Regions from separate parts of the Litchfieldella rifensis genome, predicted to be linked through region 2. Evidence: predicted binding sites of a transcription regulator. Region 2 holds the regulator's gene; the other holds the start of a gene.
What was found. Region 2 encodes sigma-54, which starts transcription at its own class of promoters, with help from an activator protein. Its sites were predicted from a motif close to TGGCACNNNNNTTGCTNT; they were not measured.
Positions count from the first base shown of each region.

Region 1: the regulator sigma-54 is predicted to act here: its motif matches at 1,926-1,943, upstream of ACFOEV_RS01315 (NCS1 family nucleobase:cation symporter-1).

Region 1 is NZ_JBHRUG010000002.1:162,990-167,411, reverse strand. Features, by position in the region: gene codB (cytosine permease) at 1-207, opposite strand, end outside; gene ACFOEV_RS01315 (NCS1 family nucleobase:cation symporter-1) at 357-1,868, opposite strand; gene ACFOEV_RS01310 (nitrilase-related carbon-nitrogen hydrolase) at 2,451-3,317, shown strand; gene hydA (dihydropyrimidinase) at 3,393-4,422, shown strand, end outside.
Region 2 is NZ_JBHRUG010000017.1:229,743-234,164, forward strand. Features, by position in the region: gene rapZ (RNase adapter RapZ) at 1-516, opposite strand, end outside; gene ptsN (PTS IIA-like nitrogen regulatory protein PtsN) at 624-1,112, opposite strand; gene hpf (ribosome hibernation-promoting factor, HPF/YfiA family) at 1,120-1,428, opposite strand; gene ACFOEV_RS08145 (RNA polymerase factor sigma-54) at 1,543-2,952, opposite strand; gene lptB (LPS export ABC transporter ATP-binding protein) at 3,118-3,843, opposite strand; gene lptA (lipopolysaccharide transport periplasmic protein LptA) at 3,852-4,391, opposite strand; gene lptC (LPS export ABC transporter periplasmic protein LptC) at 4,388-4,422, opposite strand, start outside.

The DNA of each region.
Region 1 (4,422 bases), on a different contig from region 2:
CAAAGCCGCGGCATAGGCACCAAGCATCAGGTTGCCGACGACGATCACCATCAGCAGCTCGGCAAAGCCGAATGCCGTGCCGAGGGATCCCCCCGCCCACATGGTGGCAGTGAAGAAGGTGAAACCGAGCAATACCATAGAGGTGGAGAGCAGCCCCTTGCGCCTACCCTCGGGAACTTCGCTCAACGGATAATCGGATGTACTCATTATTATTGGCTCCGCGATTGGCGAGAATGGCGTCGAGACGCCGAGGGACATGCACGCCGCCTGCCCGCGGCCATGGCCAAAGCCACCCAGGCACATAAACGCCCCGACCGTCTGACGGACGGGGCAGCATCTGCAGCGCACGCTGGGCATCAGGACAGGCGTTCGGTTTCGATGGCTGCTGTCGGGATTGTCCTGTTGACCGGAGACAGCACCAGACTGGCCGCATAGTAGACCACGGCGCCCAGTGCCGAGCCGGTGAACCAGCCGTAGTCGTAGAACCAGTTCATGGTGCCGGTCGTCAGCGCCAGCAGGGTCAGCGCGACCGGCACCCCGAAGGCGATGAATCCCGCCGGATTGATTGCCGGGTAGGCTTTGTTGTCCTGATAGAGGCTCGGCACGTCCAGCCGTTGACGCTTGATCAGGAAGTAGTCCACCGCCATGATGCCGGCGATCGGTCCCAGCAGGCTCGAATAGCCCAGCAGCCAGTTGGAGTACATGCTCTCCAGCGATACCCCCGAGGTGATGATGCCGGCCTTCTGCAACAGGTCATAACCCATCAGCAGCACGCCCACCAAACCGGTGATCAGCACGCCGCGGGGATGGTCGACCAGCTTCGGCGCCACATTCTGGAAGTCGTTGGTCGGCGAGACGATATTTGCCGCCGTATTGGTGGACAGCGTCGCAATGATGATCAACACCATGGCAACGCTCACCCAGAAGGGGTTGTCGATCATGCCGATCAGGTTGACCGGGTCGGCGACAGTGCGACCGACCAGCGATGCCGACGCAGCCGTCATCACCACCCCCAGGGCGGCGAAGAAGAACATGGTCAACGGCAAGCCGATGATCTGGCCGACGATCTGGTCCTTCTGGCTCTTGGCGAAGCGGCTGAAGTCGGGAATGTTCAGCGACAGCGTGGCCCAGAACCCGACCATGGCGGTCAGGCCGGCGAAAAAGTAACCGTAGACCGGCGCCCCTTCCGGGCGCGACGGCGGCTGTGCCAGCAGCTCGGTCATCGACATGTGCGGCCACGCCCAGAACATCAGCCCGACGCCGACCGCCAGCAGCAAGGGAGCCGCCAGGGTTTCCAGCCATTTGATCGACTCGGCGCCACGAATCACCACATACAGATTCATGGCGCCGAAGACGAAGAAGCCGATCACTTCGCCGACGCCGCCCAACGCCTGCCAGGGCGGAAAGATCGCCGACAGCAGCAGGTGGATGGCCAGGCCGCCGAACATGGTCTGCACACCGAACCAGCCACAGCCGACCAGGGCCCGGATCAAGCACGGCACATTGGAACCCAGGATACCGAACGACGAGCGTAGTACCACCGGAAAGGGGATCCCGAACTTGGTGCCGGGAAAGGCATTCAGCGTCAAAGGGATCAACACCACCACGTTGGCCAACAGGATGGCCAGCAAGGCCTCACCGACGCTCAGACCGAAATAGGCCGTGAGCACCCCACCCAGAGTATAGGTCGGCACGCAGATCGACATCCCCACCCACAGCGCGGCAATGTTCCAGCGCGACCAAGTCCGTTCACTGGCCTTGGTCGGGGCGATATCGACATTGAAGCGAGGACTGTCGCGTACATCGTCGCCCTCCTCCAGCTCGATCAGGCCTTGCCTGTCCAACATCCGAGATGTCTTGACGGTCATTGTTGTTCTCCTCGTCATTATTGTGTTGCAAGCCGATCTGGCGAATCTGCCAAATATACGGCAATAAGCATGCCAAAGCGCTGCCATCCACTACCTTTGGCGCGATACCCCTATCAAAACTTGACTGAAAAGACAGGAAACTCGTCTCGACGAAGCCTCCCGACATCAGATGGCACCAAATCCATGACAGGTACGCTTCATGACAGGCTAGTCAGTTTTCATAATGGTTCAAGCAATGATCTCACGATCACTAAGAAAACCTCGAAACATAGACTTATCTTTTTGTTTATAAATAACTTTTCCAATCAATATCAGCAAAAACCAAAATAGAGCACCTTTTCACCAATTTGGTGAAAAGGCACAAAAACACAAAAATAACCCTTAAATTACAGTATGTTGAAATAAATTCCATAGCATGAAGAAAAAACTTGCACGGCTACCACAACAGGGTCTAGCTTTGAAAAAGCTGTCTTGTTAGTCAGCTTTTTAAAATCTGAATTCATCGCGGTCGCACCACCATCATGCCTTGCCATGAGATCTGGCGAGCGACCTGACAACAAGCACAATACGAGCGGATATCCCATGCAGAAGATGAAGATCGGCCTCATTCAGATGGGCCTGAAAGCCAGTACCGACCTGGAACCCGCAGCGATTCGCGACGCCATGAACGAGGCGCACCTGCCGTTGATCCAGCAGGCTGCCGATGCTGGCGTGCAGGTACTCTGCTTCCAGGAGGTGTTCAACCAACCCTACTTCTGTCCCAGTCAGGACCCCAAGTGGTACGCCGCTGCCGAGCGCGTGCCGGAAGGCCCGACCTGCCAGCTGATGCAGAAGCTCGCCGCCGAGCACCGCATGGTGATGATCGTGCCGATCTACGAGGAGACCGTCACCGGGGTGTACTACAACACCGCCGCGGTGTTCGATGCCGACGGCAGCTACCTGGGCAAGTACCACAAGACGCATATCCCCCAGGTCGCCGGGTTCTGGGAGAAGTTCTACTTCAAACCCGGAAAGTCCGAGTGGCCGGTGTTCGATACCGCCTACGGCAAGATCGGCGTGTACATCTGCTACGACCGCCACTTCCCCGAAGGCTGGCGCGCCCTGGCACTGAACGGTGCCGAGGTGATCTTCAACCCATCGGCCACCGTGGCCGGTCTCTCGCAGTACCTGTGGGAACTCGAACAACCCGCCTCCGCCGCCGCCAACGGCTGCTTCATTGCCGCCATCAACCGTGTCGGTACCGAAGCGCCGTGGAATATCGGCGAGTTCTACGGCTCGACCTATATCGTCAATCCGCGCGGCCAGATCGAGGCTCAGGCCAGCGACAAGGACGACGAACTGCTGATCCACGAGATCGACCTCGCGATGGTCCGCGAAGTGCGCAACAACTGGCAGTTCTTCCGCGACCGCAGGCCTGACGCGTACGCCCGCCTGACTGACGGGGAATGAGCGGTCTGTTCGCAACAACTTTCCGTTCAGACCCAATCCCGCGAAGGCAATCCATAAATACAAGTGAGAACGACCATGACACTACTGATTCGTGGCGGCACCGTCGTCACCCATGAAGAATCCTACCGTGCCGATATCCTCTGTGAGGACGGCAAGATCCAGGCGATCGGCACGCATCTCGACGCCCCGGTCGGCAGCGAGGTGATCGACGCCGCCGATCTCTACGTGATGCCCGGCGGCATCGATCCGCATACCCACATGCAGCTGCCGTTCATGGGCACCGTGGCCAGCGAGGACTTCTACACCGGCACCGCGGCCGGGCTCGCCGGTGGCACCACCTCGATCATCGACTTCGTGATCCCCAGCCCCGGCCAGTCGCTGATGGAGGCCTTCGAGACCTGGCGCGGCTGGGCGGAGAAGGCCGCCGCCGATTACGCCTTCCACGTCGCGATCACCTGGTGGGACGACAGCGTGCGTGAGGACATGGGTACCCTGGTGCGCGAGCACGGCGTCAACAGCTTCAAGCACTTCATGGCCTACAAGAACGCCATCATGGCCACCGACGACATCCTGGTGCAGAGCTTCTCGCGCTGCCTGGAACTCGGCGCGGTGCCCACGGTGCATGCCGAGAACGGCGAACTGGTCTACCACCTGCAGCAGAAGCTGCTGGCTCAGGGCATGACGGGGCCGGAAGCCCATCCGCTGTCGCGCCCGCCCCAGGTGGAAGGCGAGGCGGCCAGCCGCGCGATCCGCATCGCCGGCACCCTCGGCACCCCCATCTACCTGGTCCACGTATCGACCAAGGACGCGGTGGACGAGATCGCCTACGCCCGCCAGCAGGGTCAGCCGGTGTATGGGGAATGCCTGGCCGGCCACCTCGTGCTCGACGACAGCGTCTATCTCGATGCCGACTGGACCCGCGCCGCCGGCCACGTGATGAGCCCGCCCTTCCGTCCCAAGGGACACCAGGAGGCCCTATGGCACGGGTTGCAATCCGGCAACCTGCAGACCACCGCCACCGACCATTGCTGCTTCTGCGCCGAACAGAAGGCCATGGGCAAGGAAGATTTCACCCGGATCCCCAACGGCACCGCCGGTATCGAGG
Region 2 (4,422 bases):
GAAGGATTCGAAGGTCAGGGTCAGTTGCCGGTCGGTGTGTTGGGCGACCTGCTCGGCGATACGCCCGCGCAGCTCATGGACCGACAGGCGTGAGGTATCGATGACCAGGTCCGCCAGATCGCGAATCTCGGCCAGGGCCTGTTCTTCGGAATCGATGGCTTCGGCTAGGGTCATGTCGCTGTCCCGGGTTAGCGGATGACGTCGCCGTGTCGCCGAGTAACGTTCGAGCAGAATCTTGGCTTCGGTGGTCAGGTACACGACCTGGCAGTCGACCCCTTTGCGGTCCACGGCCTCCAGTAGTGTGGGGAAGCGACGCAAGGCACCGGGCAGATTGCGCGCATCGATGCTGACAGCAACCGATGAGCGCTGCGTTTCGCCGTCTTGAAGCTCGTTCAGCAGCGACCCCAGCAGCATGGCAGGTAGATTGTCGATGGCGTAGAAGCCGAGATCCTCGAGCGCCTGCAAGGCAATGGACTTCCCCGAACCGGAGCGGCCGCTGATGATCACGAGCTGCATGGTCGTCTCCTGTGAGCGGGGTGAAAGGGTGAGCGTCATGGTGGTAGGCAGCGCACCGGCTGCCCATCCGAATGCTTGGACTGCGCTACGTTCAGACCGTGCCGGAGTCAGGCCATACCGGCTGCCGGGTCATTGTCCTGGCGACGAATGGCGTCGAGCAGAATGTCGTAGAGCTGTCGCTGGCTATCGCTCTTGCGCAGTCGCTGCCGAGTATCGGCGTCGTTCATCACGGCGGCGACTTGCCCAAGCAATGCCAGGTGTGTGTCATCGGCCTCTTCGGGGACCAGCAGCACGAACACCAGGTCCACGGGCTCACCATCCACGGCATCGAAGTCTATCGGCTCGGCGAGTTTGAGAAAGCCGGCCAGTGGTGCCTTGCAGTGGGGATCGCGGGCATGGGGAATGGCAACGCCGTTGCCGATCCCCGTGCTGCCGAGGCGCTCTCGTCCGATCAGGCGGCTGAATACCTCCTGGCTGTCGAGGCTGGGCGTATTCTGGGCGATGAAGGTGCTGAAGAATTCCAGCACCCGCTTCTTGCTTCCCCCGGGCACATCGAACAGGGTGCGCTCCGGGGGCAGAATGGCTTGCAGATTCATGGGCAGGTCAGCGGACACCGGCACCCTGGGCGCGGGCCTGTGCCTTTTCCTTGTGTTTGACCAGTTGCCGATCGAGCTTGTCGGCCAGGGCATCAATAGCAGCGTACATGTCACCGTCTTTGGCATCGGCGTGCAAATCAGCACCGGCAGCGTGCAATGTGCAAGCGGCTTGTTGGCGCTCCTTTTCGATCGAGAGGGTAACCTGGACTGTTGTGATGTTGTCGTAGTGTCGCTCTAGACGTGTGAGCTTTTCATTGACGTAGTCACGCAGTGCGTCGGTCAGTTCGACGTGATGGCCGGTGATATTGACTTGCATGGCACGCTCCTGTTCCTTGCGGATGTCGATTCGATTGTAACCCTTTTTGGCGCCCTGCAAACCCCCTGGCGCAGGGGGATTTCCATCGTTCGGATCCGGCTCGTCATTGCCCTGTCAAGACAGGCGTTTACGCTCGCTCGACGGAGGGATGCCCATGGCTTCACGGTACTTGGCCACTGTACGCCTGGCGACCTTGATGCCGCTGGCGGCGAGTGCCTCGACCAATTTGCTGTCGGATAGCGGTTTGCGCGACGGCTCCTCGCCGATCAGCTTTTTCAGGCGGGCACGGATGGCGGTGCTGGAGTGGGCGTCGCCTTCCTCGCCGCCGACGTGACTCGAAAAGAAGAACTTGAGTTCGAAGACACCGCGGGGGGTGTGGATGAACTTCTGGGTCGTGACACGAGAGATGGTCGACTCGTGCATGTCCACTGCCTGGGCAATATCGGCCAGCACCAGCGGTTTCATGGCGACTTCACCCTGCTCGAGGAAGTCGAGTTGACGTGACATGATCTCGCGCCCTACCCGCAACAGGGTATCGTTGCGGCTCGAAAGACTCTTCAACAGCCAGCGGGCCTCCTGCAGATGCTGCTTCATGAAGGTATTGTCGTCGCTCTTGTCGGCGCGCCTGATCAGTGCCGCATAGTCGGGCTGGATTCGCATGCGGGGCAGAGCATCGGCATTGAGCTCGATACGCCACCCCTCGGGGGTATGGCGCGCGATCAGGTCGGGGATCACGTAATCGCTGCCACTGTCATCGAAGGCCAGTCCGGGCCGCGGGTCCAGCGAGCGCACCAAGGCGATCACCGCATCGAGCTGATCGTCCTCCAGGCGCAAGCGGCGTTTGAGCAGCTTGCGATCATCGGCGGCCAGGGCATCGAGGAACTGGCGCACCAATCGCTTGGCCTGAGGCAGCAGCGGGATGTCGTCGGGCAGTGCGCCCAGCTGTAACAGCAGGCATTCGCGCAGTTCACGGGCGCAGACGCCGGTGGGTTCGAATTGCTGAAGATGCAGCAGCACCTGTTCGACGTCGGCACTCTTGAGGCTCGGCAGTCCCTGGTGGCGCAAGCCTTCGCAGAGGTCGTCAAGGTCGCTGTCGAGATAGCCGTTGTGATCCACGGCGTCGATCAGGCTTTCAGCGATCAGGCGTTCGCGGCTGCCCAGGTCGGTCATCGCCAATTGCCAGAGCAGGTGATCATGCAGGCTCTCACCGCTGGCATTGCGATCGAAGTCCGGGGCGTCGCCACCGGAGGCAGGTGCCATGTCCTGGTAGGTATCGGACCAGTCGCTGTCCACCGCCAGTTCACTGGGGATCTCACTGGCCCAGTCGTCCTCGGGCGTGTCGATGGTGTCCTGTTCGCCATAGCCGTCGTCGAGTTCCAGCATGGGGTTGGATTCCAGCGCCTGCTGGATTTCCTGGCGCAGGTCCAGCGTGGAAAGCTGCAGCAGAGCAATGGCCTGCTGAAGCTGCGGCGTCATGGTCAGCTGGGTGCCGATGCGAAGCTGCAACGAGGGTTTCATGGCCATGGCAAAATTTGCATCAGTGACAAATGAATCGACACGTTAGCCCGCTGCGAGAAACCTTGCAAGCGCTAATATAAGCAATAAACGTGCCACCCGCAATCCGCATGCCATAGCGGCTTGATAAGAAGAATATCAGCAGCTTGGTTGTGAATGAAGGGCCTGGACGGTTCAAAGGCGAAAGTCCTCGCCCAGATAGATGTCACGAACTTGCTGGTTCGCCAGAATGGCCGTGGCGTCGCCTTCGGCGATGATCTGGCCGTCGCCGACGATATAGGCGCGGTCACAGATGTCCAGCGTGTCGCGCACATTGTGGTCGGTGATCAGCACGCCGATACCGCGGCTCTTCAACTGGCGGATGATGCCCTTGATATCGCCCACCGAAATGGGGTCGACGCCGGCGAAGGGCTCATCGAGCAGGATGAAATCCGGTTCCGTTGCCAGCGCCCTGGCAATTTCCACGCGGCGTCGTTCGCCCCCGGACAGGCTCATCCCCAAGTTGTCGCGAATATGGGTGACATGGAACTCTTCGAGCAGTTCTTCGAGACGTGCTTGGCGTCCGGCGAGGTCGAGGTCGCGGCGGGTTTCGAGGATCGCCATGACGTTGTCGGCTACCGATAGCTTGCGAAAGATCGAGGCCTCCTGGGGCAGGTACCCGATCCCCGCTCGGGCACGCTCATGCATGGCGGCGCCGGAAAGATCGCGGTCGTCGATGAAGACCTTGCCGGCGTCGGCGCGGACCAGCCCGACGATCATGTAGAAGGAGGTGGTCTTGCCGGCCCCGTTGGGGCCCAGCAGACCGACGATATGGCTCTGATCGATGGTCAGGCTGATGTCCTGTACCACGCGGCGGCGCTTGTAGCTCTTGGCCAGATGTCGGGCGCTCAAGGTCTTCATGGGGGCCCTTATTGTTGCTCGGGGTTCAGGGTCATTCGCACACGTTGGCGTTCGCTGCCTTCGACCTCGGCGCGGGCCTGGACCGTGCGGCGGTCGAGATAGTATTCCACGTAGCCACCATCGAAAGTGTCGTGGCCCTGATGCAGCTCGGCCTGGTCGATCAGTTCCACGCGACGCTCGGCGGCATGATAGATGATCGTGCGACCCCAGCCGCGCACGACCGGCTCGTCGGGGGCCGGCTTCTGTTCGATGTAGGCGCGATCGCCGGTGGCGGTGGCTCGAGAGACCTCGCCGGCATCGTTGCGTTGAATCTCGACGCGCTCGCCAGTCAGCTGCATGCTGCCCTGCTGGATGTCCACGTCGCCGGTATAGATGGCGGTACCGGCACGGTCATCCAGTTCAAGGCGATCGGCCACGACTTCGATAGGGGCACTGGCGTCGCCCTCCAGTGCCTGGGCTGGCAGGGTGACGAGGGCCGCCAGGATGCCGGCCGTCAGCCAGCCAGGCCGCAAACCGAACCTGGGAAGCGGGCGGGAGAGATGCGTCATGGTGCTTGTTCCTCATCGCTGGCGGGCGGAT